DNA from 3 places in the Serratia sp. TSA_130.1 genome. Region 2 is predicted to be linked to each of the others. Evidence: predicted binding sites of a transcription regulator. Region 2 holds the regulator's gene; each other region holds the start of a gene.
The links. The regulator CRP, encoded in region 2, controls carbon source genes, mostly activating them, when cyclic AMP is high. The targets are predictions, from matches to a motif close to ATGTGANNNNNNTCACAT.

Region 1 (9,562 bases), on a different contig from region 2:
GGCTGCAGACCGACGCGTTCCAGCAGCCAGGCCACCCGCCTTTCCGCCTCACGGCCGCGCATCACGTTGTGCACCAGCAGCGGCTCCATGATGGAGAAACCGACCGTCAGGCGCGGATCGAGCGAGGCGTAAGGATCTTGAAAAATGAACTGAATATCGCGCCGCAGGTGCTGCAGCGCCGGCCCCTTCAACCGATCGATTCGCCGCCCGGCGAAGGTGATGGTGCCGCTCTGGCTGTCCACCAGCTTCAGCAAAGAACGCCCGGTGGTGGACTTGCCGCAGCCGGACTCGCCCACCAGCCCCAGCGTCTCGCCGGGGTAAAGATCGAAGCTGACGTTTTCCACCGCGTGCACCCGGCGAGTGACCCGATTGAACAGCCCGCCGCGCAGATCAAAACGCGTGACCAGATGCTCCACCCGCAGGATCGGCGCGGCGTCTGGCGGCACGGTATCCTGCGGCGCGGCATCGCCCTCGCCATCCGGCAGCGGAAACTTCGCCGGCAGCGGCCGATCGGCCATCGCCCCCAGCTTCGGCACTGCCGCCAGCAGCGCCCGGGTATAGGCCTGTTGCGGCGCGGCGAACAGCTCGCGCACCCGATTCTGTTCCACCTGTTCACCACGGCGCATCACCAACACCCGATCGGCGATCTCCGCCACCACGCCCATGTCGTGAGTGATGAAGATCACCCCCATCTGCATCTCCTGTTGCAGCACGCGGATCAGCTGCAGGATCTGCGCCTGAATGGTGACGTCGAGGGCGGTGGTGGGCTCATCGGCAATCAACAGCGCCGGCTTGCAGGAGAGCGCCATGGCGATCATCACCCGCTGGCGCATGCCGCCGGAAAGCTGATGCGGGTAGCGCCCCAACACCTCTTTAGCCTCCGGAATACGCACCAGATCGAGCATGCGCAGCGCCTCCTGGCGCGCGCTGCGGTGGTCCATGCCCTGATGCAAACGCAGCGATTCGGCGATCTGCTCGCCGACCGGAAATACCGGATTGAGCGAGGTCATCGGCTCCTGGAAGATCATCGCCATGTCGGCGCCGCGCACCGTGCGCAGCGTGTGCTGCGAGGCGCGCGCCAAATCGAGCAGCGCGCCGTCGCGCCGGCGCAGCGTCATGGCGCCGCTGACGATACGCCCGCCGCCCTGCTCCACCAGCCGCATCAGCCCCAGCGAAGTGACCGATTTGCCGGAGCCGGACTCGCCGACGATCGCCAGCGTCTCGCCGCGATCGAGATCGAACGACAGGTTGCGCACCGCGTCTACGGTGCCGTCCGCTTGAGGAAAGCTGATGCTCAGATCGCGCACCGTCAGCACCCGCTGCGGCGGCAATGACAGCCCGTCGCCGGCGGGCCGGAATGAAACGTCGGTCATACACCCTCCCGGTGAACGCTTAGCGATAAATCCCGACGGACGGCGCATCGCCGACATAGCCAAAACCGCGGTACATCCCCTCGCTGTTGAACGGCAGCGCGATATTGCCGTGGCGATCGACGGCGATCATGCCGCCGCTGCCGCCCAGCGCCGGCAGCTTCTCCATCACCACCCGATCGCTGGCCTCTTGCAGGCTGAGCCCGCCGTATTCGATCAAGGCGGAGACGTCATAGGCCGCCACGCCGCGCATGAAGATTTCGCCGGTGCCGGTGCTGGAGACCGCCACGGTGGCGTTGTTGGCATAGCAACCGGCGCCGATGATCGGCGTGTCGCCTACCCGCCCGGCCTGCTTGTTGGTCATGCCGCCGGTGGAAGTGGCGGCGGCGAGGTTGCCCAGCGCATCCAGCGCCACCGCACCGACGGTGCCGAATTTGCGATCGGGATCGAGCGGCTCGCCGGCCTGCACCGCGCCGTCGTGATCGAGCAATACCCGCCCCTGCTCCGCCTGGGCGCGGTGCAACTGATCAAAACGTTCTTGGGTAAAGAAGAAGTCGGGAGTAACCATTTCCAGGCCGTGGGCGGCGGCAAACTTCTCGGCGCCTTCGGCGGCAAACAGCACGTGTTCGCTGTTTTCCAGCACCGCGCGCGCCGCCAGCACCGGGTTGCGGACACGGCTGACGCCGGCGACAGCGCCGGCGTCGCAGGTGCGGCCGTCCATCACACAGGCGTCCAGTTCGTGGGTGCCCTGATGGGTAAACACCGAGCCTTTGCCGGCGTTGAACAACGGGCACTCTTCGAGCAGCCGCACCGCTTCGGTCACCGCGTCCAGCGCGCTGCCACCCTGTGCCAATATCGCCTGACCGGCGGCCACGATCTCGGACAGCGCCTGAATGTACTGCCGTTCCTTTTCCGCACTCAGCGCCGCCCGGGTAATTGCGCCCGCGCCGCCATGAATGGCAATCACTGGTTTGCTCATTTGCCTGACACCCTGTGTTAATCCCGCCGTAGCACAGCGAATAAGCTGAGCGCGGTATCATTATTATTCAGTCTTTTTTCGATGCTATTTAGCCCGACTGTGGAAGTACAGCATAACGTCCACGCCCCACTTTTAGCGTAGTCCGCTTAGACCGTTTCGCACCTTGAAATAGCTTATTGGAATAAAAACAGCAGGTTATAAAAAGCAGCAAACCGCTGAGAGTGCGGCTGGGATTATTGGTAATTTCGCGAGAGGAAATAGCGGTATGGGGTCATGAAATAAACGTTCACGCTGAATAATCATTATTTCGACGCCCGGCCTGCCGTTTTTTTCCCGGCCGGGCGAAGATACTCCGCGATTAAAAACCGGAACCGGGTTGCTGTAAAAAGGCCTCTTCTTCCGGCGTGCTGATGCGCCCCAATATCGCATTGCGATGCGGGTAACGGCCGAAACGATCGATGATCGCCTTATGACGCAGTTCGAATTCCAGCTGATCGCCGTTATTGAGCTCGGTATACAACACCAGCGCCTGTTGGTGAATCAGCGGCGATTCCGAATGCATGAACGGCAGATAAAGGAAGCCGCGCTGCTCGCGGCTCAGCCGTTCGCACTCGCCGCTGCGGATCGCCTCCTGCGCCATAATCAACGCCATGCCGTCGCAGGCGAACGACTGCGGCGTGCCGCGGAACAGGTTGCGGCTGAACTGATCCAGCACGATCACCTCCGCCAACCGCCCTTCGATGGTGTCGCGCCAGTGCGCCAGCTCCCCCGCCGCCGCCGCCCGCCAGATTTCGCCGAAACGGCTGTGCAGCAGACGATCGAAATCATCGTCCTTTTTGAACCACATCACCGGTTCGATCTCGTCGAACCAGAACTCGATAACCTGTTTATGCATCATGATTCTCCTCTGTTTTACGCAGTTTATACCCGATCGCCCCAGCGCCGCAGTGCGAAAGATGGCGGGCATAACCCGTTCTCCCCCCCGGCGTTCTCTGCCATAATACCCGCACTTTGTCGCTATCAATGCGCACCCTGATTACGGAGTTCCCCTTATGGATCATTGCCATACTTCCGATCTCATCTCCCTGGAGCAAGCGCTGGAAAAAATGCTCGGGCAGATCGCCCCGCTGCAACAGACCGAATCCGTCGCGCTGACCGCCGCCGCCGGCCGCATCACCGCCGCGCCGGTGGTCTCGCCCCTCGACGTGCCGCCGTTCACCAACTCGGCGATGGACGGCTATGCGGTGCGCCTCGCCGATCTGGCGGCCAATGCGCCGCTGCCGGTCGCCGGGAAAGCCTTCGCCGGCGCGCCGTTCGACGGTGAATGGCCGGCCAACAGCTGCGTGCGCATCATGACCGGCGCGCCGATCCCGGCCGGGGCGGACGCGGTGATCATGCAAGAGCAGGCCGAAGTGAGCGACCAGGGCGTGCGTTTTACCGCCCCGGTAGAAGCCGGCCAGAATATCCGTTTGGCGGGTGAAGACATTCGCCAAGGCGCCAGCGTGTTGCCGGCCGGCGTGAAGCTGGGCGCCGCGCAGCTGCCGCTGCTGGCCTCGCTCGGGGTCGCCGAAGTGCAGGTGATGCGTAAGCTGAAGGTGGCGGTGTTCTCCACCGGCGACGAACTGCAGCCGGTCGGCCAGCCGCTGCAGGCGGGCCAGATCTATGACACCAACCGCTTCGCGGTGCGCCTGATGCTGGAGCAGCTGGGCTGCGACGTGCTCGATCTCGGCATTATCCGCGACGATCGCGATGCGCTGCGCGCCGCCTTCGAACAAGCGGACAGCCAGGCCGACGTAGTGATCAGCAGCGGCGGCGTCTCGGTCGGCGAAGCCGACTACACCAAACAGATGCTCGACGAGCTGGGCCAGGTCAGCTTCTGGAAGCTGGCGATCAAACCCGGCAAACCGTTCGCCTTCGGCAAACTGGGCCACGCCTGGTTCTGCGGCCTGCCGGGCAACCCGGTTTCCGCCGCCCTGACCTTCTACCAACTGGTGCAACCGCTGCTGGCGAAGCTGGCCGGCCACAGCGACTGGCGCCTGCCGCCGCGCTTGCGCGCGCGGGCGCTGACGCCGCTGAAGAAATCGCCGGGCCGCCTCGATTTTCAGCGCGGCGTGTTCAGCAGCAACGCCGCGGGCGAACTGGAGGTGAGCACCACCGGCCACCAGGGCTCGCACGTCTTCAGCTCCTACAGCCAGGGCAACTGTTTCATCGTGCTGGAGCGCGAACGCGGTTCGGTGGCGGCGGGTGAAACGGTGGAGATTGAGCCTTTCAACGCCCTGCTGAGGAGCTGAACATGTTGCCGGAATTGACCGATGCCGAAGCGCTGCGCTACAACCGCCAGATCGTGCTGCGCGGCTTTGACTTCGACGGCCAGGAGAAGCTGAAGGCCGCCCGCGTGCTGATCGCCGGGCTGGGCGGGCTGGGCTGCGCCGCCGCGCCTTATCTGGCGGCAGCCGGGGTCGGCCATCTGGTGCTGGTGGATTTCGACACCGTCTCGCTCTCCAATCTGCAGCGCCAGATCCTGCACCGCGACGATCGCATCGGCCAGAGCAAAGTCGCCTCCGCCAGGCAGGAACTGAGCGCCATCAATCCGCATATCCGCATCGACGCCATCGACGGTCGTCTGGAAGACGATGCGGTTACAGCAGAGATCGCCGCCTGCGATCTGGTGCTGGACTGCACCGATAATGTGGCGGCGCGCGACGCGCTGAACCGCCTGTGCCACGCGCAGCAGAGGCCGCTGGTTTCCGGCGCGGCGATCCGCATGGAGGGCCAGCTCAGCGTGTTCACCTATCAGCCGGGCGAGCCCTGCTACCGCTGCCTGAGCCGGTTGTTCGGCGACAGCGCCCTCACCTGCGTCGAAGCGGGCGTGATGGCGCCGCTGGTCGGCACTATCGGCACCCTGCAGGCGATGGAAGCCATCAAGCTGCTGGCCGAGTATGGTCAACCGCTGCGCGGCAAGCTGTTGATGTTCGATGCGATGAGCATGCAGTTCCGCGAGATGAAACTGCCGAAGGATCCGCACTGCGAGGTGTGCGGCGGAGAATGACGGATAAAAAAAGGGCGGGGTAATTCCCGCCCTGATGCGTTGCCGCGAGGGTTATACGATGCCCTGGCTGCGCAGATAGTCTTCGTAGTTGCCGGTAAAGTCGATCACCTTGTTCGGGGTGATTTCCAGAATACGCGTCGCCAGCGAGCTGACGAACTCACGGTCGTGGGAGACGAAGATCAGCGTGCCTTCGTACATCTCCAGCGCCATGTTCAGCGATTCGATGGATTCCATATCCAGGTGGTTGGTCGGTTCGTCCATCACCAGAATATTTGGGCGCTGCATCATCAGCTTGCCGAACAGCATGCGACCCTTCTCACCACCGGACAGCACCTTCACTTTCTTCTTGATGTCGTCCTGGCTGAACAGCAGACGGCCCAGCACGCTGCGCACCGCCTGCTCGTCGTCTTTTTCCTGCTTCCACTGGCTCATCCAGTCGAACACGGTCAGGGTGTCGTCGAACTCGTATTCGTGATCCTGCGCGTAGTAACCGATACGGGCGTTTTCCGACCATTTCACGGTGCCGCTGTCCGGCTGTGCGTCGCCCACCAGCGTTTTCAGCAGGGTGGTTTTACCGATGCCGTTGGCGCCCAGCACCGCGACCTTCTCGCCCACTTCCACCATCAGGTTCAGCTTGCTGAACAACGGGCCTTCATCGAAGCCCTTGGTGAGCGCTTCCACTTCCAGCGCATTACGGAACAGCTTCTTGTCCTGCTCGAAGCGGATGAACGGGTTCTGGCGGCTGGAGGCTTTCACCTCTTCCAGCTGGATCTTGTCGATCTGGCGAGCGCGCGAGGTGGCCTGCTTGGATTTGGAGGCGTTGGCGCTGAAGCGGCTGACGAACGATTGCAGCTCATTGATCTGCGCCTTCTTCTTGGCGTTGTCCGCCAGCAGACGCTCGCGCGCCTGGGTGGCGGCGGTCATGTATTCGTCGTAGTTGCCCGGGTAAACGCGCAGTTCGCCGTAGTCCAGATCCGCCATGTGGGTGCAGACCATGTTCAGGAAGTGACGGTCGTGCGAGATGATGATCATGGTGCTGTTGCGCTCGTTGAGCACGTTTTCCAGCCAGCGAATGGTGTCGATGTCCAGGTTGTTGGTCGGTTCGTCGAGCAGCAGGATTTCCGGATCGGAGAACAGCGCCTGCGCCAGCAACACGCGCAGCTTCCAGCCCGGCGCGATTTCGCTCATCGGGCCATAGTGCTGCTCAACCGGAATACCGACGCCAAGCAGCAGTTCGCCGGCGCGCGCTTCGGCGCTGTAGCCGTCCATTTCGCCGTAGGCCACTTCCAGATCGGCCACTTTATAGCCGTCTTCTTCGCTCATCTCCGCCAATGCGTAGATGCGGTCGCGCTCTTCCTTCACCGCCCACAGTTCGGTGTGGCCCATGATCACGGTATCCAGCACGCTGTACTGCTCAAAGGCGAACTGATCCTGACGCAGTTTACCCAGGCGCTCGTTCGGATCGAGGAACACGTTGCCGCCGCTCGGCGCCAGATCGCCGCCGAGGATTTTCATAAAGGTGGACTTGCCGCAGCCGTTGGCGCCGATCAGGCCGTAACGGTTGCCGCCGCCGAATTTGACAGAGATGTTTTCAAACAACGGCTTACTGCCGAACTGCATGGTGATGTTGTTAGTGCTTAACACAGCGCTCGCTCTTTATACATAGGGAATGTGATTTGGCGCGCATTATGCCACAACGGGGTGCAGAGATCGCGGGAAGTTTCGGTGACATTTTGAGCGGCGCCTACGGCATCCGATCCTTTTCGCAGGCGGCATAGCTGAATTAACGCGGCGGGAACTTCGCGGCAATCATCGCCGCCGTCGGCTGCACGCCGCCCAGGCTCCATTGTTCGGGCGCATGTTCATCGATTCGGACCCAAACCGACTGCCTGAACGCCGGATCGCCTCGCCCTTCTATCTCTACCAGCAGTTCGGTAATGCGGGACAGCAACTCGCTTTTTTGCCGTTCATCCAGCATGCCTTTCACCGTTTGCACATTAACAAATGGCATTATACTCTCCTTGAATATAGATAAGTCTAAAAACAAGACTTAGATTAGCGAAGGAAAATGCCCATGTCAAAATCTCCCGATCTCCCTACCGTTTCTCTTGCCCTGTGCGGGCTGGCGCAGGCCGCGGATCTGCTTGGCGATCGCTGGACGTTACTGATCCTGCGCGAGTCATTCTACGGCGTCCGCCGTTTTGAAGAGCTGCGCGAGAATATCGGTGCTTCACGCCAGGCGTTGAGCAACCGTCTGAATGCCATGGTAGAACAAGAACTGTTGGCCAAACGCGCTTACCGGGAGCCGGGCGAGCGCGAACGACATGAATATGTCTTGACGGACAAGGGGCGCAGCCTGGGGCCTATCCTGGTTGCGCTGATGGCATGGGGCCACCGGCATATTCTGCATGACAGCCCCCACGTTCAACTGGTGGATAAACGCAGCGGGCTGCCGGTGCAGCTGGCATTTATCGATGCGCAGGCGCACGTAGTGCCTGAAGACGCGCTGCAAATGTCGGCCGTTGAGCTCCCCCCGGCCTGACTTACCCATTCTGGTCTACGCTTGATACCAGACTGATTTAGGACAAGGATGCTGAACCATGCCACACCTCTATAACACCGCGCTGCTGATCGGCGCCGCGCTGAGCGCCATCGCCGCCCTGCTGCATATTTGGGTGATCGCCGCCGGGCCGCGCGGCTATCGACTGTGCGGCGCCGGCGATCGCTTCATTAAGGCGGCGGAAGCGGGTAAAAAGTTCCCGGCCGTCGTCACCGCCGGCATCGCGCTGGTGCTGTTTATTTGGGCGCTTTACGCGCTGTCCGGCGCGGGCCTGATCGCGCCGCTGCCGCTGCTACGGCCCGCGCTGTTTATTATCACCTTTATCTACCTGCTACGCGGCGTCGCCGGCCCTTTCGCCCTGCGCGATACCGGCCGCAGCCAACGCTTCATCGTCGTCAGCTCGCTGATTTGCCTCGGCTTCGGGCTGGTGCATCTGCTGGGGATGACGCAGCGCTGGAGTGCGTTGGCGTAACGCCCTGTTCCTGCAAGACGGCGATAAACGCCTGCGCGGCGGCGCTGCGGTAAGCGCCTTGGCGCTGCAGCAATACCGCCTGACGGGCCGGCATGGCGTTGGCCAGCGCCACCTTTTTCAACTGCCGGTTCTCGCGCGCAATCGCGGCCGGCAACAGCGTGGCGAGCTGCCCGCGCCGCACGATCTCGACGATGGCGCCCAGCGCATTGGCCTCCACCGCCACCTGCGGCCGAAACCCCAACTGCGTGCAGTAGCGATCGATAAACTGCCGCGTGGCGAAGTCGCCACTCAACAAGGCCAGCGGCAGATGTCGCCACTCCGCCAGCGTCAGCGGCTGGCGCCGCGCCGCCAGGGGATGTTCAGCGCCGACCATCAGCTCCAGCGTCTCGCTGAACAACACCGAGGCTTCCACCTCCACCGACTGCGCCATCTCAAAGGCAATCCCCAGATCCAGCCGATCCTGCGCCAGCAACGCCTCGATCCGTTCTTGCGCCATCTCCTCAATGCTCAGCGTAATCCCCGGGTAGCGGCGATAGAACGCATCGATCGTCGGCCCCACCAGATAGGCGGTGAACGTCGGGGTCATCGCCAGCCGCAAATGGCCGCGCGCCAGCGTCGCCACGTCATGGATCGCCCGCGCGCCGGCGTCCAGATCCTGCAGCGCCAGGCGAGCATAGCGCATCCAGGCCTCACCGGCGTCGGTCAGCTGCACCCTTCTGCCGCTGCGATCGAACAGCGGCGCTCCCAGCGCATCCTCCAACTGTTTGATCTGTTGGGAGAGCGTCGGTTGCGAGACGTGCAGCGCTTCGGCGGCGCGGGTGAAATTGCCCTGTTCGGCAACGGCCAGAAAATATCGGATATGTCGCAGCAGCATAGCGCCCCAGCTATTAGTAAAACCTATAGCCAGCATTATAAATGGGTCTTAGACCCTATAGCCAGAAGCGTTCATCATGCCGTCATCGCTTACCCCCTAGGGAGAAAGACAATGAAAGAGGTGATTGAAGGCTTCCTGAAGTTTCAGCGCGAAGCCTTTGTTGAACGCACGGCGCTGTTTCAGCGGCTGGCGACCCGCCAAAATCCGCGCACGCTGTTTATTTCGTGTTCCGACAGCCGCCTGGTGCCGGAGCTGGTC
Region 2 (9,562 bases):
GCGCCTGGTTGACCTGCATGCGGGCATAGGCCAACGCGGTGGCGTCCGGCTCCGGTTGCTTCAGCATCAGCCGCAGCGCGGCTTGATCGTTTTCCAGCGCCTGATGGGCATTCTTGCGCAGCAGCCCGCTTTGCCACTGCGGCCACAGCCAAATGGTGCCGCCGAACGCCAGCACGCAGCCGATCAGCGTATCGATCAGACGCGGCACCAAAAAATGCGAGCCGTTCAGCGCCAGCAGCTGCAGGGTGTAAACCGCCGTGACCGTAAAGCCAATCACCGACAGCCCGTAGTTCTTGCGCGAAACCAGGTAGGCCAACAGCGTGATCATCAGCATGATGCTCAGTGTTTCTGCTTCCGGTAATTGCAGCTGCAACAGCCCGGCCGCCAGCAACAAACCGGCGATCGTGCCGAGCGCACGGTGCTGAATACGCACCCGGGTGGCGTTATAGCCGTTTTGGCTCACCAGCATGATGGTGAGCAGTATCCAGTACGGCTTCGGCAGATTGAATACCGCCCCCAGGCTGCTGCCGACCGCCAGCGTCACCCCCAGCCGCGCGGCGTTGCGCAGCGCCGTGGATTTGAACGACAGGTAGCTGGCCAACGCCGGCCAAAACGGCAGGCGATGCTGGCTGGGCATCAAATCGCGGCGGTACAGCGGATGCTGGGTGCGCAGCAGGCGGGCAATGCGGCTGAAATGGTAGTAACAAAACTGGCCGACCGGGTTGTCGGGATGCTGCGCCGCCATTTTTTCCAGCGCCGCCAGTTCGTGCGTCATGGAAAAGCGCTTCGAATGTTGATGGTAGAGAATATCGTGCGCCACCACGCGCAGCCGCCCGGCGATCACCTGAGCGTTGCGGCGAATGATCGCTTCGGCCTGGCTCTGCTCCATCAGTTTTTGTACTTCCTCCGGCAAGTGCAGGCTGACGGTGATGTGCTCCTGCAGATCCATCGCCACCTGAAAGGCGCGTTGCAGACGCTTTTGATCGAGGTTGTTGGCGTGCGGCAGGAAATTAAGCTGTTGGTACAGCAGGCTGATCAGATCCATCACCTTTTGCTGGCGCACCAGCAGCGGCGGCAGAGCGGTCTGCGGATCGGTGTGCTGAGTCAGCAGCGAGTATTTGGCTTCGAAGTAGTCCGCCAGTTCCAGATAGAGCTGGCTCAGCGTCTCGCGCATCGGCTGCTCTTTCCACAGCCGGAACCAGAACCAGGTGAATAAGCCGTACCAGGCGGTGCCGATCGCGTACAGCAGCGGCGCCTGCCAGAGAGGCACGGTGCCGGCCATGCTGAGGGAGAAGATGGCGGCCACCAGCGCCGCCGGCAACAGCCGGGCGTGCAGCGGGCTGATTTCGCCGGTGACGCCGAGCAGCAGCGCCAGGCCCAGCATCAGCGCCGGCAGCGGCACGTGCCACAGCAGGGCTTGTTGCAGCAGCAGGCTGCTGAGGGCAAACAGCGCACCGCCGACGATCAGCCGTTTAAAGAAGCGCCTATGCGGCGTGTCCAGACCGGCGATATTGCAGCAGGCGGGCACCAGAGAGAACATCAGGCCGAGCTGCAGCTGGCCAATCAGCAGGCCAAACAGCACCGGCAGGCACAACACCAGCGTTTGTCGCAGTGCGTAGTTGACTTCCGGGTGGTAAATCAGGCGGCGCCACATGGCAGAGAGCAGACAAAAAAACGGCGCAGATTGCGCCGTTTCTTCAGGGATTAACGGGTGCCGTAGACGACAATGGTCTTGCCGTGGGCGGAAATCAGGTTTTGGTCTTCCAGCATTTTCAGAATACGGCCAACGGTTTCACGCGAGCAGCCGACGATCTGGCCGATTTCCTGGCGGGTGATCTTGATCTGCATGCCGTCCGGGTGAGTCATGGCGTCGGGTTGCTTCGCCAGATTCAGCAGGGTTTGCGCGATGCGGCCGGTGACGTCCAGGAAGGCGAGGTTGCCCACTTTTTCGGAAGTGACCTGCAGGCGGCTCGCCATTTGGGCGGACAGACGCATCAGGATGTCCGGGTTAACCTGGATCAACTGGCGGAATTTCTTGTAGGAAATTTCGGCCACTTCACAGGCGGTTTTGGCGCGAACCCAGGCGCTGCGCTCCTGACCTTCTTCGAACAATCCGAGCTCGCCGATGAAATCCCCCTGGTTGAGGTAGGACAGGATCATCTCTTTACCTTCTTCATCCTTGATCAGCACCGCGACGGAGCCTTTCACGATGTAGTAAAGCGTTTCGGCCTTTTCACCTTGGTGAATCAGCGTACTCTTCGATGGATATTTGTGGATATGGCAATGAGACAGGAACCATTCGAGAGTAGGGTCTGTTTGCGGTTTGCCGAGAACCATTCGCTGTTATCCTCTGTTGTTATCGCTGCCTTGTGTCACAGGGGTCAGAGTTCCCTGTAAAACCCGCCTGTAGCCGCAGTTATGAGCGAGGGCTACCGGCAAGTTTTGAGGCGTGTCATAAAAATACGCTGTCGCTCTAGCATATTAACTTGCCGTAAGCGCTGCAAGCTACATTCTGTTAACATACCGGTAAAGGAGCCTTTCTCTGGGCGTTTCCCTGAAATTCAGTGTCCCGGAAAGATTTATTGCGGCTCTGTTTGTAGCACAGAGTAAGGCGGGTGTCTCGTGTTGTCTCGCTTCAGCATGATTAGCATCAGGTTACGTTGCCTGTTTCTATGCGAAAGCGTACTCTGATTTTAAGAAATCAACCGGAGTGACCAGAATGCAGGCAAGAGTTAAGTGGGTGGAAGGGTTAACGTTTTTGGGTGAATCGGCCTCCGGCCACCAGGTGCTGATGGACGGCAACGCCGGCGATAAAGCGCCCAGCCCGATGGAGATGGTGCTGATGTCGGTGGGTGGCTGCAGCGCGATCGACGTGGTGTCCATCCTGCAAAAAGGGCGCAACGACGTGCGCGACTGCGAGGTGAAGCTGACCTCCGAGCGCCGTGCAGAAGCCCCGCGGTTGTTCACCCATATCAACCTGCACTTCATCGTCACCGGCCAGGATCTGACCGACAAAATCGTAGAGCGAGCGGTGAACCTGTCGGCGGAGAAGTACTGCTCGGTGGCGCTGATGCTCAACAAGGCCGCCACGGTGACCCACAGCTTCGAGATCCGCCAGCCGGCGTAATCGAGACGGAGCGCGGCCCGCCGCCGCGCTCAACGCGTTTATTCGATCTTCTTGCCTTCCAGCAGCCGCTGTACCAGCGGCGCCATGATCAGCTCCATCGCCAGCCCCATCTTGCCGCCCGGCACCACTAACGTATTGATGTGCGAGATAAACGAGCCCTGCAGCATCGCCAGCAAATAGGGGAAGTCAATCTGATCCAGCCCGCGGAAGTGGATCACCACGAAGCTTTCATCCAGTGAGGGAATGGCTTTGGCGGCGAACGGGTTGGAAGTATCCACCGTCGGTACGCGCTGGAAGTTGATGTGGGTGCGCGAGAACTGCGGCGTGATGTAGTTGATGTAGTCTTCCATCGAACGCACCACCGAATCCATCACCGCCTCGCGGGAGTGGCCGCGTTCGCCGGTATCGCGGATCAGCTTCTGTATCCACTCCAGGTTGACGATCGGCACCACGCCGACCAGCAGATCGACGTGGTTGGCCACGTCATGGTGCTCGGTGACCACACCGCCGTGCAGCCCCTCGTAGAACAGCACGTCGGTCGGCGCCGGCAGCGGCTCCCACGGGGTGAAGGTGCCCGGCACCTGATTGTAGGGCACCGCTTCGTCGTAGGTGTGCAGGTACTTGCGCGAACGGCCGGTGCCGTTTTTGCCGTACTCGATAAAGCTCTGCTGCAGCAGGCCGAAGTCGTTGGCCTCGGGGCCGAAATAGCTGATGTGTCTACCCAGATCGCGCGCCTTGCGGATCGCCGCGTCCATTTCCGGCCGGGTGTAGCGGTGGAAGCTGTCGCCCTCCAGCTCGGCGGCGCGAATGTTGAGCTGTTGGAAGATTTTGCGGAACGCCACGCTGGTGGTGGTGGTGCCGGCGCCGCTGGAACCGGTCACCGCGATAACGGGATGTTTGGCAGACATGGTGGTTGTCACTCCGTGTTGAATGCGCCGGCGTCAGGGGATTATTGTGGCTCTTGTTGACGCTCTCTATGTCAGGAAAAAATGGCGCGCGCTGGTTTGCAATGTCCCATTGTTACCTGATTTTTTCCGTCAGTCATAGAACCGGGCGCCACTAAATTTCTTCCTGCCCGGCGCGGAACTGACCGCGCGGCATGATGTTGACGCTCTCATGCAGTTCCGACCACACCAGCACCACCTCGCCGTTTTTCAGCTGGCGGCGCACGTCCTCCACCTTCTGCTCCAGCGATCGTTCGTGCTCGCCGTAATCGGTGCCTTCACGCAGCACAAAGGATTCGATCAGGCTGTTCAGGGTGTCGGTTGCCAGTTCTTGCCAGGGAATGATCACGTCGGGATGTCCAGATAAGGGGAAAGCCAGGCCGGAATGCGATGCTCCAGCCACATGTGCGGTTTTTTCAGCGTGCCGCCGACAAAGCCGACGTGGCCGCCGAACTCGGTCAGCTGATATTCGATATTGCGCGGCAGGCCGGCGACGTCGGGGATCACCTCATGGGTCATGAAGGGATCGTCCTTCGCATGGATGATCAGCAGCGGCGTTTGGATCGCCGGCAACAGCGGCAGGGCGCTGCAGCGGCGATAATAATCGGTGGCGTCGCTGAAGCCGTGAATGCGCGAGGTGATGGCGTCGTCGAATTCGCGGATGCGCCGCAACCCGTTCAGCTGCGACAGCTTGAGCGGCAGGGTGTCCGGGTAGTGCAACAGTTTGCGGGTGGCGTTTTGTTTCAGCTGCCCCAACAGGTAGCGCTGATAGACGCGGGAGAAGCCTTGCTCCATGCGGTAGGCGCAGGGCTCCAGCATCAGCGGCGCCGAGACCACCACCGCCGCCTGCAGCAGGCTGTCGGCGCCTTGCTGCGCCAGATAACAGGCCAGCATGTTGCCGCCGAGTGAAACGCCTACCGCCGCGGTTGGCACCTCGCCGTAGCTGTCGCGCAGCCAGCGCAGGAAGAAGCGCGCGTCTTCGGTTTCGCCGGAGTGGTAGATGCGCTGTTTGCGGTTGGGCACGCCGCTGCAGCCGCGAAAGTGCATCACCACCCCGAGCCAGCCACGTTCGCGCCAGGCGTTGAGCAGGCCATGCGCGTAGGGGCTGTAGAAGCTGCCCTCCAGACCGTGGAACAGCACCGCGCGCGGTTTGTCGCGCGCCTGCGCCGGATCCTCGCTCCAGGCGAGATCGACGAAATCGCCGTCGGGCAATTCCAGCCGTTGCCAATGCGGTTTCAATAACACGCGGCGGCGCACCAGCCGCGGCAACAGCGTTTGCAGGTGCGGGTTACTGGCCCCGGTCAGGGGGCGAAAGACGTCATGCATAGGCGGAGTAAAAATGTTGTTGGCGACTATTGTGAGATCCCAGGCGCACTGTTAGCTTCAATACCAATAACTGACAATGATACTGCAAAAAAGCGCCTTGGGTGAGGAGCACCCGTGCCATGGAACCGAGTTTATTCCTTTCGATGCTGGGCTTCCTGTGGGTCGCCGCCATCACGCCTGGCCCCAATAACCTGCTGCTGACCACCTCCGGCGCTCATTTCGGCTTTATGCGTTCGCTGTGGCTGATGATCGGCATCATGCTCGGCATGCAAAGCATTTTGCTGCTGGTGGCCTTCGGCGTCGGCAGCCTGATCCTGGTTTACCCGTCGCTGCACCTGATCCTGAAAATCCTCGGCAGTTTGTACCTGCTGTGGCTGGCGTGGAAAGTCGCCACCGCCGCCTATGAAAAGCTGGAAACCGACGTGGCGCCGCCGCAGCCGGTGCGGCTGTATCAGGGCTGGCTGTTGCAGTTCCTCAACCCGAAAGCCTGGCTGATGGCGCTGGGCGCGGTGGCGAGCTTCAGTCTGGCGGGCGATAAGTACAACGGTTCCATTGCGGCGATCGCGCTGGGCATTTTGGCGGTCAACATCGTCGCTGGCGTTATCTGGCTGGCGTTCGGCACGGTGATCGGCCGCCTGCTGCGCAGCAAAAAGGCCTGGATTATCTTCAACGTTTCCATGGGGCTGCTGACTGCAGCCTGTGTATTACTGATTTGGCATTAAGGAGCGGAACGATGGCGGAAAACTATTATCACGTGGTCGCCTTTACCGGTGAGGGGCTGCGCGGCAACCCGGCCGGGGTCTGCCTGCTGACGCAGCCGCTGCCGACGGAGCGGCTGCAGGCGATCGCCAACGAGATCGGCCTGCCGGAAACCAGCTTTGTCTGGGATGACGGCGACATGACCGCCATTCGCTGGTTTACCCCGGAGCGTGAGGTCGATCTTTGCGGCCACGGCACGCTGGCGGCGGCGCATGTGATGTTCAGCGCGGTTAACCCGGCGCTGAAGGATATTCGCTTCAGATCGGCCAGCGGCGAGCTGTTCGTCAAGCGCGATGAGCGGGACGGGGAGCGGCTGGTGCTTGATTTCCCCGCCAGGCCGCCGCAGAAAGTCGCCGAACCGGCGGGCCTCGCGGCGCTGCTGGGCGTGCAGCCGCAGGAAGTGTGGCAGGCGAAAGCGCTGCTGGCGGTGGTGGAAAATGAGGCGCAGGTGCGCGCGCTGCGCCCGGACATCTCGGCGCTGATCGCATTGGCCGGCCGCGCGGTGATCGTCACCGCGCCGGGTGACACCGTGGACTTCGTTTCGCGCTATTTCACGCTCGACGGCGGCGAGGATCCGGTGACCGGCTCCGCGCATTGCACGTTGATGCCCTACTGGACGGCGCGTCTCGGCCGCCATCGGCTGCACGCCCGGCAGATTTCGGCGCGCGGCGGCGAGCTGTTCTGCGAACTGCACGGGGACCGCACGTTGCTCGGCGGCTACGCTCACGTGTTCCTACGCGGGACGATCGTGCTGTGATTCGCTTTAATATTACCTAAGGTAATAAAGAAGACTTTTTTATTCTTTTATCGCCCGTCATCGCTCAGATAAAACTGTCAGCAACTGAACAGATTTTTATCAACGGAGCGGAACATGGCGGGCAAACTCTTTTCTTTACGCAACGCGGCGCTGCTGGCGCTGTCGCTCAGCGCTGCCAGCGCCTATGCGGTGGACGTCACCGTGGCGTACCAGACGTCGGCGGAGCCGGCCAAGGTGGCGCAGGCGGAAAACAGCTTCGCCAAACAGTCCGGTGCGACCGTCGACTGGCGTAAGTTCGACAGCGGCTCCAGCGTGTTGCGCGCGCTGGCCTCCGGCGACGTGCAGATCGGCAATATCGGCTCCAGCCCGCTGGCGGTGGCCGCCAGCCAAAAACTCCCCATCGAAGTGTTCCTCATCGCCTCGCAGCTCGGCAGTTCCGAAGCGCTGGTGGTGAAGAATGACATCAAAAGCCCGCAGGATCTGATCGGCAAGCGCATCGCGGTGCCGTTTATTTCTACGACTCATTACAGCCTGCTGGCCTCGCTCAAACATTGGGGCATCAAGCCTGAACAGGTGAAGATCCTCAATCTGCAGCCGCCGGCCATCGCCGCCGCCTGGCAGCGCGGCGACATCGACGGCGCCTACGTCTGGGCGCCGGTGGTCAACGAACTGGCCAAACAGGGCAAGGTGTTGACCGACTCCGCGCAGGTGGGCGAATGGGGTTCGCCAACCCTGGACGTGTGGGTGGTGCGCAAAGACTTCGCCGAGAAACATCCCGACGTGGTGACCGCCTTTGCCGCCAGCGCCCTGCAGGCGCAGAAGGCCTACCTGGCAGCGCCGGAACAGTGGCTGAAAGATCCGAGCCATCTCAGCACCTTGGCGCGCTTGAGCGGCGTGCCGGAAGCGCAGGTGCCGGAGCTGGTGAAGGGGAACCGTTATCTGCCGGTGGCGGATCAGGTCGCCCAACTCGGCCAGCCGGTGGACAAGGCGATCCGCGATACCGCCGAATTCCTCAAGCAGCAGGGCAAGATCCCGCAGGTCGACAGCGATTACAGCGCTTATGTGACCGACCGTTTTGTGAAACAGGTGCAGGCTGCGCCGCAGTCGTAAGGAAGCAGGATGCTAAACGTCAGCCATCTTTCAGCAGAGTATCAGGGGCGGCCCGCGCTGCGTGACGTGTCGTTCCAGATCGCCGCCGGGCAACTGGTGGTGGTGCTCGGCCCGTCGGGCTGCGGCAAAACCACGCTGCTGAATTTAATCGCCGGGTTTATCGAGCCTTCAGCTGGCAGCATCACGCTGGATGGAACGTCCGTTCATGGCCCAAGCGCCGAACGGGGCGTGGTGTTCCAGCATGAGGGTTTACTGCCGTGGCGTAACGTGGTGGACAACGTCGAGTTCGGCCTGCAGCTGGCCGGCGTCGGCAAGGCGCAGCGCCGCCAGGTGGCGGAGCAGATGTTGCAGCGCGTCGGTCTGGCCGGTTACGAGCGGCATTTCATCTGGCAGCTTTCCGGCGGCATGCGCCAACGCGTCGGCATCGCCCGCGCCCTGGCCGCCGATCCGCGTCTGCTGTTGCTGGATGAACCGTTCGGCGCGCTGGACGCGTTCACTCGCGAGCAGATGCAAGAGCTGCTGCTGACCATCTGGCGCGATACCGGCAAGCAGGTGCTGCTGATCACTCACGATATTGAAGAGGCGGTGTTCCTCGCCAGCGAGCTGTTGCTGCTGTCGCCGGGGCCGGGGCAGGTGGTGGAGCGGCTGTCGCTGAACTTCGGCCAACGCTATGCCGACGGCGAAGCCTGCCGCTCAATTAAGTCCGATCCTGAATTTATCGCACAGCGCGAATACGTGCTGGGCAAAGTTTTCCAACAGCGCGAGGCCTTGTTATGAGCCTGCATTCCACGTTAAAGGCCGCGGCGCAGCCGCAGGGCAAAGCGACGCGCCGTTTCAGCGTGCCGCGCAACGTTTGGCTGAGCGGCGCCACGCTGTTGACGGTGTTGATCGTCTGGTGGGGCGTGACGGCGCTGCAGCTGATCAGCCCGCTGTTCCTGCCGGCGCCGCAGCAGGTATTGCATCAGCTGATCACCATCGCCAGCCCGCAAGGCTTTATGGACGCCACGCTGTGGCAGCATCTGGCGGCCAGCCTGGGGCGCATTTTGGTGGCGCTGCTGGCGGCGGTGATCGTCGGCATTCCGGTGGGCATCGCCATGGGGCTGAACGACACGGTGCGCGGCATCCTCGATCCGCTGATTGAGATCTATCGTCCGGTGCCGCCGTTGGCGTATTTGCCGCTGATGGTGATTTGGTTCGGCATCGGCGAAACCTCGAAGATCTTGCTGATTTATCTGGCGATTTTCGCGCCGGTGACGCTGTCCGCCGTGGCGGGCGTGCGCAGCGTGGCGCAGGTACGGGTGCGCGCCGCCCGCGCGTTGGGCGCCACGCGTTGGCAGGTGCTGCGTTTCGTGGTGCTGCCGAGCGCGCTGCCGGAGATCCTGACCGGCATTCGCATCGGGCTGGGCGTCGGCTGGTCGACGCTGGTAGCCGCCGAACTGATCGCCGCCACGCGCGGCCTGGGATTTATGGTGCAATCCGCCGGTGAGTTTCTGGCGACCGACGTGGTGCTGGCCGGCATCGGCGTGATTGCGGTGATTG
Region 3 (9,562 bases), on a different contig from region 2:
CCATCAACACCGCAATGATGATGAACAGGCTGATTATCAGGCGTTTCCACATGTTGTTGCCTTACGCGCGCCGGGCTGAAAAAGATGGATCAAGGCTACTTTACCTGACCGACCGACGCAAGACGCGAACCGCCTGAAGCACGCGCGTCGCCGCATTTTTCGACGGTTTTGCCGCACAAAAAAGCCCGGCGGAGCCGGGCTGGGTCATTTCAGCGCGTCAATCAGAACGAGGTGCGCTTATAGCTGCGGTACTGCGGCCGCCAGAAGTTGTGCTCGATGGCTTTCGACAGTGCGTCTTCGGAGGTGACGATCGCCACACCCTGCAGCTGCGCCGCTTTGCCCACTTCCATGGCGATGCACTTGGATACGCCCTGAATATCGTCGATATTCGGCAGCAGCGCGCCGTGGCCGTCGGTCGCCAGCGGCGAACAATCCGCCAGCGCGCGGCTGGCGGCCATCAGCATGGCGTCGGTGACGCGGGTGGCGCCGGAGGCCAGCACGCCCAAACCGATGCCCGGGAAGATGTAGGAGTTGTTGCACTGGGCGATCGGGTACAGCTGCTCTTTGTAGCTTACCGGCGCAAACGGGCTGCCGGTCGCGACCAGGGCGGCGCCGTCGGTCCAGTTGATGATGTCTTCCGGACGGGCTTCCACGCGCGAGGTTGGGTTGGACAGCGGCATCACGATAGGGCGTTCGCAGTGCTTGTGCATCTCGCGGATCAGCTCTTCGGTAAACAGCCCCGGCTGGCCGGAAACGCCGATCAGAATGGTCGGCTTGGCGTTGCGCACCACGTCCAGCAGCGAGATGGCGTCGCTGGCGGTTTCCCAACCGGCCAGGTTGTCGCTCTTCTGCACCAGCTTGCTCTGGAAGTCGAGCAGGTTCGGCAGTTTGTCGGTCAGCAGGCCGAAACGGTCAACCATGAATACGCGGGCGCGCGCTTCGTCTTCGCTCAACCCCTCGGACTTCATCTGCGCGATGATCTGCTCGGCGATGCCGCAGCCGGCGGAACCGGCGCCGAGGAAGGTGACGGTCTGATCGCGCAGCTGGCTGCCGGCGGCGCGGCTGGCGGCGATCAGGCTGCCGAGGGTGACCGCGGCGGTGCCCTGGATGTCGTCGTTAAAGCAGCAGATCTCGTCGCGGTAGCGGTTCAGCAGCGGGGTGGCGTTGTTCTGCGCGAAGTCTTCGAACTGCAGCAGCACGTTCGGCCAGCGGCGTTTGACCGCCTGAATAAACTCTTCGACGAAGGCGTGGTATTCCTCGCCGGAGATGCGCGGATGGCGCCAGCCCATGTACAGCGGATCGTTGAGGCGCTGCGGGTTGTTGGTGCCGACGTCCAACACTACCGGCAGGGTATAGGCCGGGCTGATGCCGCCGCAGGCGGTATACAGCGACAGCTTGCCGATGGGAATGCCCATGCCGCCGATGCCCTGGTCGCCCAGGCCGAGAATGCGTTCGCCGTCGGTCACCACGATCACCTTGACGTTCTGCTTGGTGGCGTTTTGCAGCATGTCATCGATGCGATCGCGGTTCGGGTAGGAGATGAACAGCCCGCGCGCGCGGCGGTAGATATCGGAGAAGTGCTCACAGGCCTCGCCGACGGTCGGGGTGTAGATGATTGGCATCATCTCGCTCAGGTGCGAGTCCAGCAGGCGATAGAACAGGGTTTCGTTGGTGTCCTGGATGTTGCGCAGGTAGATGTGCTTATCGTTATCGTTCTTGAAATCCTGATACTGACGGTAGGCGCGTTCCACCTGTTCTTCGATGGTCTCCACCGCTTCCGGCAGCAGGCCGTGCAGGTTGAAGTGGCTACGTTCTTCCTCGGTGAAAGCGCTGCCTTTGTTCAGCAGCGGAAATTCCAGCAGAATCGGGCCGGCGTAAGGGATGTAGAGCGGGCGTTTGCTTTCGTATTCTAGTTCCATCAGTTTTACTCTTCACGTATCAGATAACTGTATTGCCGACGATCCTAAAAGATAAAGAGAAGATGTACAGCATTTGTTGCCCGATGATGAACCAGGTTGGCGTAATTATCGACAATCAAATGATTTTTTAACTAAAGAAAGTGTCTCTGGCGGCGTCGGGGCATTGTATTTGGCGGGCGGTGCTGTTAACGGCGGAACCGGATGGCCCCGCCGTCGTGCGCTTAGAAGGCGGCGCGGCTGACGTTTTGGCAACCCAGCGCCGCCAGGGTGACGCGGGTGGCGTCCCATTGGCTGATGCTCGCGTCCTGCGGCTCGGCCAGGACGGCGCGACGGATAGCTCGGCAGTCGCCGCCGGAGAGGTTCAGCAGGATCAGCGCGGCCTGCAGCGGCGGCAGGCTCGGGTTAAAAGCGGCGTTTTCCGCATAGCGGCCGGCGTAGATATTGCCGTCTGCCGTTTCCAGCGCCACGCCGCTGTGGGCGTTGCTGTACGGCGCGTGGCTCCGGTTGGCCGCCGCCAGCGCCGCTTGCGTCAGCGCATCGTTCAGCGGCAGTTGATGCCCGTGATTGACCTCGTCCATCAGCAGTGAAGCGACATCCAGATCTTTCGGGCCGAAGGCGTCCGGCAGATAGTCCGCCAGCGTGGCCGGCGCGCGGCCAGGTAAACGGATTTGCAGCGCGCCGCCGCTGTTCAGCTCATTCATAAACTGGCGGCAGTGGCCGCACGGCGTATAGTTGACGGTGATCGAGGCCAGCGCTTTTTCGCCGCGCAGCCAGGCGTGAGTCACTGCGCTTTGTTCCGCATGTACGGATTGCTGCAGCGGCGCGCCGCTGAATTCCATATTGGCGCCGAAATAGAGATTGCCGCTTTGCCCGCGCGCGATGGCGCCGACGTGGAAATGCGATATCGGGGTTAACGAGCAGGCCGCCGCCAGCGGCAGCAGCGCGAATGCCAGCGCGTCATCGTCCAACCCGCAACCTGAGCGGATCGCCGCCGCTTGCTCGGCCGTGAACATCGCCGGAAAGTCGGACGCGTCCAGATAGGGCTGCAGGGCGGATTGCAGTGTCGCGGGCAGTGCGCTGAAAGCGGTGTGAAAACGCGGATGCATGGAAGGTCTCTCTACAGGTTAACGGGATCACATTCTAGGCAGGCCAGAGACATTAAAGTGTGATCAATATCTCTTAAATGATGAAATCAATGTAATAAAAGGCGTAAATGCGAGATGTATCGCAAGTTTCATCCTGATCAACCGAACAGATGCAACAGCACCGGAAACACAAACGGCGCCAGCAGCGAGGTGATGATGCCGCAGATCACCAGCGCCAGCGAGCCGAAGGCGCCCTCCTGATAGTCCATCTCCGCGCAGCGCGCGGTGCCCAGCGCGTGGGAAGCCGTGCCCATCGCCAGGCCACGCGCCGAGGGGGTCGTGATTTTCAACAGGTTGAACAGCGTGTGGCCGAACACAGCGCCGAGGATGCCGACGAAAATAACGCAAACCGCGCTGATCGCCGGAATGCCGCCGAGCGAGTCCGCGACGGCCATCGCGATCGGTGTAGTGACCGATTTCGGCAAGATAGAGGCGGCGATTTCCGGCGTGGCGCCCAACCACAGGGCGATGGCGCCGCCGCTGATCATGGCGGTCAGGCTGCCGATGAAGCACACCGTGATAATTGACTTCCAGCGTGCGCGGATTTGGTGCAACTGCTCATACAGCGGGAAGGCCAGCGCGACGACCGCCGGCTGCAGCAGATCGTTGAGGATCCTGCTGCCCTGGAAGTAGCGCTCATAGGAAATGCCGCTGAGCAGCAGCAGCGGGATGATCACCGCCATGGACACTAGCAGCGGATTGAGCAGCGGCATGTTCAACTTGCGCGCCAGCCAGCGCGCGGCGAAATAGACCGCCAGCGTCAGCGGCAGCGACCACCAGATTTCGTGGATCATGAGTTGCCCTCCGTGTCGTCGGGCTTGCCGGCAATGCGGCGCTCGCGGTGAAAATAGTGTGAGGTATAGCCGACCACCACCAGCACCATCAGCGTGCTGATCAGGCAAGAAATGACCAGCGGGCCCAGATGCGCGACGATCTGGTCGTAATATTTCATCACGCCGACGCCGATCGGCACGAACAGCAGCACCATGTAGCGGATCAGCAAATGACAGCCGGGTTTAACCCATTTGGCCGGCAGGATCTGGGTGGAGAGCAGCGCGAACAGCAAGAGCATGCCGATGATGCTGCCGGGAATGGCGAAAGGCAGCAGCGCCGCCACTGCGTTGCCGACGAACAGACACAGGTAGATGAGGAGCAGGGCCCTGAGGTATTTCCAGCACAGTGTGAGCACGTTGGCCATTGTCTTTTCCCGTTTAACTGACGCATTCATCATACAATTAAACTGTGAGCCACGCCACAGATCGCACTATGAATTCTCGCTATGCCTGCCATGCGCGATCGGCGGGTTGACATCCTGCTTTGAGAGTTGCAGGCAGGGTCAGCGCGCGTCTTCGGCCGTTGCCGCAGAACGTTCAGCCAAACGATGGCCGAGGAAGAAAAACAGCAGGCTGAGCAGCGCGGCGACGATCAGCATCACGAACATCAGCGGCGGCGCGGCGTAGCTGAGCATGACCCCGCACAGCACCGGGTTGATGGCGCCGCCCAATGCGCTGAGGTTCTGTACGCCATAGTAGCTGCCTTTCAGGTGCGGCGGCGCGATAAAGTCGATGAACATGTATTCCACCGGGATAACGATGATCTCGCCTAAGGTAAACACCGCCATCGCCGCCAGCCATAGCCAGACCGCCTGGCCGGCCACCATAAAACCGAGCAGCCCGACGATGAAAAACAGCGTGCCCAGCGCCAACCAGCGCAGCATATTCTCCTGGCGCATGCCGCGGCTGAGCAGGTATTGCAGGGCGATGACGATACCGGCGTTGACGATCATCACCAACCCGATGATTTTGTAGGCGAACTCGGCGCTGGAGACGGTGATCAGGTACTGCGACAGATAGCCTGTGAACTGACCGAACACCACCGCGCCCAGCGTGCTGCCGAGGGTGAAGTAGATCAGCCGTCGATCGCTTCGCAAGATGGCCAGCGTTTGACGGAAGTTGGCCAGCGCGGCCGGTGCGGCGGCGCTGGGTGCCGGGCGCTGTTCACCACCGCGCAAGCGCAGGCTCAGCGCCGTCACCGTCGCCAGCGCCAGGCCGCCTGACAGGTAGAACGGCAGCAGCGGACTTAGCCCGGCCACCAGAACGCCGAGCGCAGAGCCGATCGCCCAGCCGACGTTGACCAGCGTGTAGTTGATTGAGAAAGCCTTGATGCGCTGCTCGACCGGCAGCCAGTCGGCGAAACAGGCCTTAATGGTGATGCTCAGCACCGAATAACAGGTATGCAGGATCGCCAGCACCACGATCACGCCGCCGGGACGCGGGATCCAGGGAATGGCGAAGAAACTCAGCGCGAACAATAAAATCGACAGCAGGATCAGGCGGTTTTTGCTGAATTTGTCCACCAGATAGCCGCCGTACAGGCTGGCGATGATGCCGAGGGTGAGGCTGACGCCCAGGATCACGCCCACGCTTTTCGGCAACAGCTGGAAGTGCTCGGTGAGGTAGATGGTGATGAACGGCAGCGTGACGCCGCGGCCGATGGTCAACACCAGCGAACTGGCCAGCAGTACGTTGATCAGCGAGGGGAATCCCTTCATTTGAAACCTGTTTATGCATACAGTTATTGGGCGATGCAGATAACATAGCGCATTTTGGCGGGGACGGAAGGGGGCTGCCGATATTTATCTGAAAAACAGAGGCTGCGTCGGCAGCCTCGTGAAAAACAGCATTATTTACCGTGTTCGGCCTGCAGCGTGGCGAACCACGGCTGAACGAAATCGCTGCTGCTGCCCCAGCCGGGGATGATCTTCGCCAGGCCGGCGACGTTGACCGGCCCCGGTTGCGCCAGCAGCAGCGCCTGCGGAATGATCGCCGCTTTGAACTGATAGTTGTCCGGCGTGCTTTCCCCGGCGATCTTGTTGGCCACCAGGCGCAGGTTGACCGCGCCGATCAGCTTCGGATCCACCGCCACGCTGACCTGCCACGGGCTGCCGGCCTCGCGCATCAGCTGTAAATCCTGATTGGAGATATCGATGCTGTACAGCTTGATTTCGGTGCGGCCGTTCTCTTTCAACGCCTTGTAAGCCCCTTGGGTAAAGGCGTCCCACGTGCCCCAGATGGCGTCGATCTTGCCTTTCGGGTATTTCGCCAGCACCGCGCCCACCTTATTGGCGGTATCGCCCTGCACGTCGGATGAGACCGCGCCGATCGATTCCAGCTCATGAATGCCCGGATGCTGTTTCAGCAACTGCTGATAAGCGGCCTGACGGCGTTCCATCGGCGGGAAGCCGGCCACCCACAGTTTGACAATATTGGCCTGGCCGTTGAAATCCTTCACCAGTTGGCCGAAGGAGGCATTGGCCAGTGAAGCGTCGTCCTGCTGCGAGACGGTGACGCCGGGAACGCTGCCGCTGACGTCGGTATCGAAAGCCGCGACGGCGATGCCGGCCGCCGCGATGCGCTTGACCAGGTCGGTGGAATAGGGGGCTCGCCCCTGCGAGAGAATGATGCCGTCATATTTCTGGCTGATAGCCTGATTGACGAAGTCCTGGAAGCGCGCGTCGTCGCCATTGCTGAGGAAGGTATCCACCTTAAAGCCCAGCTTGCGCCCTTCCTGAATGGCGCCCGCCAAAAATTGCGTGGTGTTGTCGTCGGATCCGAGGTTGCGGATCACCGCGATGCGCACCGGCCCCTGATGCTGAGCGATGGCGGCGGGTACGGTGGCGTTTTCCGCCGCCTGCAGCGGCAGGGCGGACAACAGACTGAGGGCGAGCAGCGAAGTCTTGAGGTTTTTCATTATTATAGGCTCCAAAAAAGCAGGGAAACGATCCCGGTGAAGGTCTGTTATAGCAGTCTTTCTGTCTGGACGTCTATTTTGGGTTTCGGAGCATCATAGCCGGATGCGGCGGGCAGGGGAATCAGGGCGGTTATGACTTTTTCTTCATGCTTATAACGTGGGGGTTGGGGCAATAAAAAAAAAAAGGGCCGAGCAAGCTCGACCCTCCCTATGCCGCGCATCTGCGCGATTACTTGACCTGCATGCCAGGCTGCGCGCCGCTGTCCGGGCTCAGCAGGAAGATCTCTTTCCCGCCAGGGCCTGCCGCCATCACCATGCCTTCTGACACGCCGAAGCGCATTTTACGCGGCGCCAGGTTGGCGACCATGATGGTCAGACGGCCTTCCAGCGCTTTCGGGTCCGGGTAAGCGGAGCGAATGCCGGAGAAGATTTGGCGCGATTCGCCGCCCAGATCCAGCTGCAGCTTCAGCAGCTTGTCGGAGCCCTCGACAAAGTCGGCGCTCTTGATCAGGGCGATACGCATGTCGACCTTGGCGAAGTCGTCGAAGGTGATGGTTTCCTGGATCGGATCGTCAGCCAGCGGGCCGGTCACCGGCTTGGCGGCGGCCATGTCTTCTTTCGAGGCGCTGACCATCTCGTTGACCTTGTCCAGATCGATGCGGTTGAACAGCGCTTTGAACGCGTTCACCTGATGGCCCAGCAGCGGCTGCGGGATCGCGTCCCAGCTCAGCTCGGCGTTGAGGAACGCTTCGGCGCGTTCGGTCAGCGAAGGCAGCACCGGCTTAAGGTAAGTCATCAGCACGCGGAACAGGTTGATGCCCATCGAGCAGATGGCCTGCAGATCGGCGTCGCGGCCTTCTTCCTTCGCCACCACCCACGGCGCCTGCTCATCCACATAGCGGTTGGCCAGATCGGCCAGCGCCATGATTTCGCGGATTGCGCGGCTGAACTCGCGGGCGGCGTAGGCTTCGGCGATGCTCTGTGCCGCGTCGACGAAGGTCTGGTACAGCGCCGGATCGGCCAGGGTGTCGGCCAGCTTGCCGCCGAAGCGCTTGTTGATAAAGCCGGCGTTGCGCGAAGCCAGGTTCACCACCTTGTTGACGATGTCGGCGTTGACGCGCTGCACGAAGTCTTCCAGATTGAGATCGATGTCGTCAATGCGTGAAGAGAGCTTGGCGGCGTAGTAATAGCGCAGGCAGTCGGCGTCGAGGTGCTGCAGGTAGGTGCCGGCCTTGATGAAGGTGCCGCGCGACTTGGACATCTTGGCGCCGTTCACCGTCACGTAACCGTGCACGAACAGGTTGCTCGGTTTGCGGAACTGGCTGCCTTCCAGCATCGCCGGCCAGAACAGGCTGTGGAAGTAGACGATGTCCTTGCCGATAAAGTGGTACAGCTCGGTGGTGGAGTCTTTGCGCCAGAACTCGTCGAAGTCCAGATCGCCGCGCTTGTCGCACAGGTTCTTGAAGGAGCCCATGTAGCCGATCGGCGCGTCCAGCCAGACGTAGAAGTATTTGCCCGGCGCATCCGGGATTTCGAAGCCGAAGTAAGGCGCATCGCGGGAGATGTCCCACTGCTGCAGGCCGGATTCGAACCACTCCTGCATCTTGTTCGCTACCTGCTCCTGCAGCGCGCCGGAGCGCGTCCACGCCTGCAGCATTTCGCTGAAGGCCGGCAGGTCGAAGAAGAAGTGCTCGGAGTCGCGCATCACCGGCGTCGCGCCGGAAACCACGGACTTCGGATCGATCAGTTCCGTCGGGCTGTAGGTGGCGCCGCACACTTCGCAGTTGTCGCCGTACTGGTCTGGCGATTTGCATTTCGGGCAGGTGCCTTTCACGAAACGATCCGGCAGGAACATGCCTTTCTCTGGATCGTACAGCTGAGAAATGGTGCGGTTCTTGATAAACCCGTTTTCTTTCAAGCGGCTGTAAATCAGGGTGGACAGCTCACGGTTTTCATCGCTATGGGTCGAATGATAGTTGTCATAGCTGATGCCAAAGCCGGCGAAATCCTGTTGGTGCTCCTGGCTCATCTCCGCGATCATTTCTTCCGGTTTAACGCCCAGTTGCTGCGCTTTCAGCATGATCGGCGTGCCGTGCGCGTCGTCCGCGCAGATGAAATGCACTTCGTGGCCGCGCATTCGTTGGTAACGCACCCAGATATCCGCCTGGATGTGCTCGAGCATGTGGCCGAGATGGATGGAACCATTTGCGTACGGTAGCGCGCACGTCACCAATAATTTTTTCGCGACTTGAGCCATAGTGAGAACTTGCTTTCTGTAATGAATAAAAGGGCCTTCGATGTTAACCGATCGCGCCCTTCGCTGCTAGGGCGGTTTCTTACAGGTTATACGCGCCAGCCGCCGCGCAGTTCTGGTATGCTTAGCCGGAAGCTACCCATTCAAAATCAAGGAGCCGGGATGAACGCAAAATCCCCTGAGCAGACCAACCCCGAAGTTCTGCGCGCCCTGGTGACCGGTGTACTGGCCGCCTTTGAACACCCGACGTTGAAAAACAACCTGACCGCATTGAAGGCTATCCATCACTGCGCGTTGCTGGACGATGTACTGCATATCGAACTGACGATGCCCTTTGCCTGGCAGAGCGGCTTTGAAGCGCTGCAGGCGAGCGTCGGCCCTGAGCTGCTGCGCGTGACCGGCGCCGGCGCCATCGATTGGAAGCTGAAACACGATATCACGACGCTGAAGCGCGCCAACGCGCAGGCCGGGATCAAAGGCGTGCGCAACATCAT

Region 1: ACUTQY_RS09205 (ABC-F family ATPase) is a predicted target of CRP. The motif match lies at 7,068-7,085, and genes of this name have one in related genera.
Region 3: cdd (cytidine deaminase) is a predicted target of CRP. The motif match lies at 3,083-3,100, and genes of this name have one in related genera.

Annotation. Positions count from the first base shown of each region.
Region 1 is NZ_JBQZFS010000002.1:532,623-542,184, forward strand. Features, by position in the region: gene ACUTQY_RS09180 (dipeptide ABC transporter ATP-binding protein) at 1-1,373, opposite strand, end outside; gene ACUTQY_RS09185 (isoaspartyl peptidase/L-asparaginase family protein) at 1,393-2,349, opposite strand; gene ACUTQY_RS09190 (DUF924 family protein) at 2,708-3,244, opposite strand; gene moeA (molybdopterin molybdotransferase MoeA) at 3,402-4,640, shown strand; gene moeB (molybdopterin-synthase adenylyltransferase MoeB) at 4,643-5,398, shown strand; gene ACUTQY_RS09205 (ABC-F family ATPase) at 5,450-7,042, opposite strand; gene ACUTQY_RS09210 (tautomerase family protein) at 7,182-7,409, opposite strand; gene ACUTQY_RS09215 (winged helix-turn-helix transcriptional regulator) at 7,473-7,940, shown strand; gene ACUTQY_RS09220 (hypothetical protein) at 7,999-8,430, shown strand; gene cynR (transcriptional regulator CynR) at 8,354-9,304, opposite strand; gene ACUTQY_RS09230 (carbonic anhydrase) at 9,416-9,562, shown strand, end outside.
Region 2 is NZ_JBQZFS010000008.1:40,015-49,576, reverse strand. Features, by position in the region: gene ACUTQY_RS21995 (YccS/YhfK family putative transporter) at 1-1,654, opposite strand, end outside; gene crp (cAMP-activated global transcriptional regulator CRP) at 1,705-2,337, opposite strand; gene ACUTQY_RS21985 (OsmC family protein) at 2,720-3,127, shown strand; gene ACUTQY_RS21980 (phosphoribulokinase) at 3,166-4,035, opposite strand; gene ACUTQY_RS21975 (YheU family protein) at 4,187-4,420, opposite strand; gene ACUTQY_RS21970 (hydrolase) at 4,417-5,397, opposite strand; gene ACUTQY_RS21965 (LysE family translocator) at 5,517-6,119, shown strand; gene ACUTQY_RS21960 (PhzF family phenazine biosynthesis protein) at 6,131-6,913, shown strand; gene tauA (taurine ABC transporter substrate-binding protein) at 7,028-8,023, shown strand; gene tauB (taurine ABC transporter ATP-binding subunit) at 8,033-8,800, shown strand; gene tauC (taurine ABC transporter permease TauC) at 8,797-9,562, shown strand, end outside.
Region 3 is NZ_JBQZFS010000002.1:505,945-515,506, reverse strand. Features, by position in the region: gene sanA (outer membrane permeability protein SanA) at 1-52, opposite strand, end outside; gene ACUTQY_RS09105 (NAD-dependent malic enzyme) at 222-1,919, opposite strand; gene cdd (cytidine deaminase) at 2,141-3,025, opposite strand; gene ACUTQY_RS09095 (CidB/LrgB family autolysis modulator) at 3,163-3,858, opposite strand; gene ACUTQY_RS09090 (CidA/LrgA family protein) at 3,855-4,262, opposite strand; gene ACUTQY_RS09085 (MFS transporter) at 4,401-5,615, opposite strand; gene ACUTQY_RS09080 (sugar ABC transporter substrate-binding protein) at 5,747-6,814, opposite strand; gene metG (methionine--tRNA ligase) at 7,044-9,071, opposite strand; gene apbC (iron-sulfur cluster carrier protein ApbC) at 9,231-9,562, shown strand, end outside.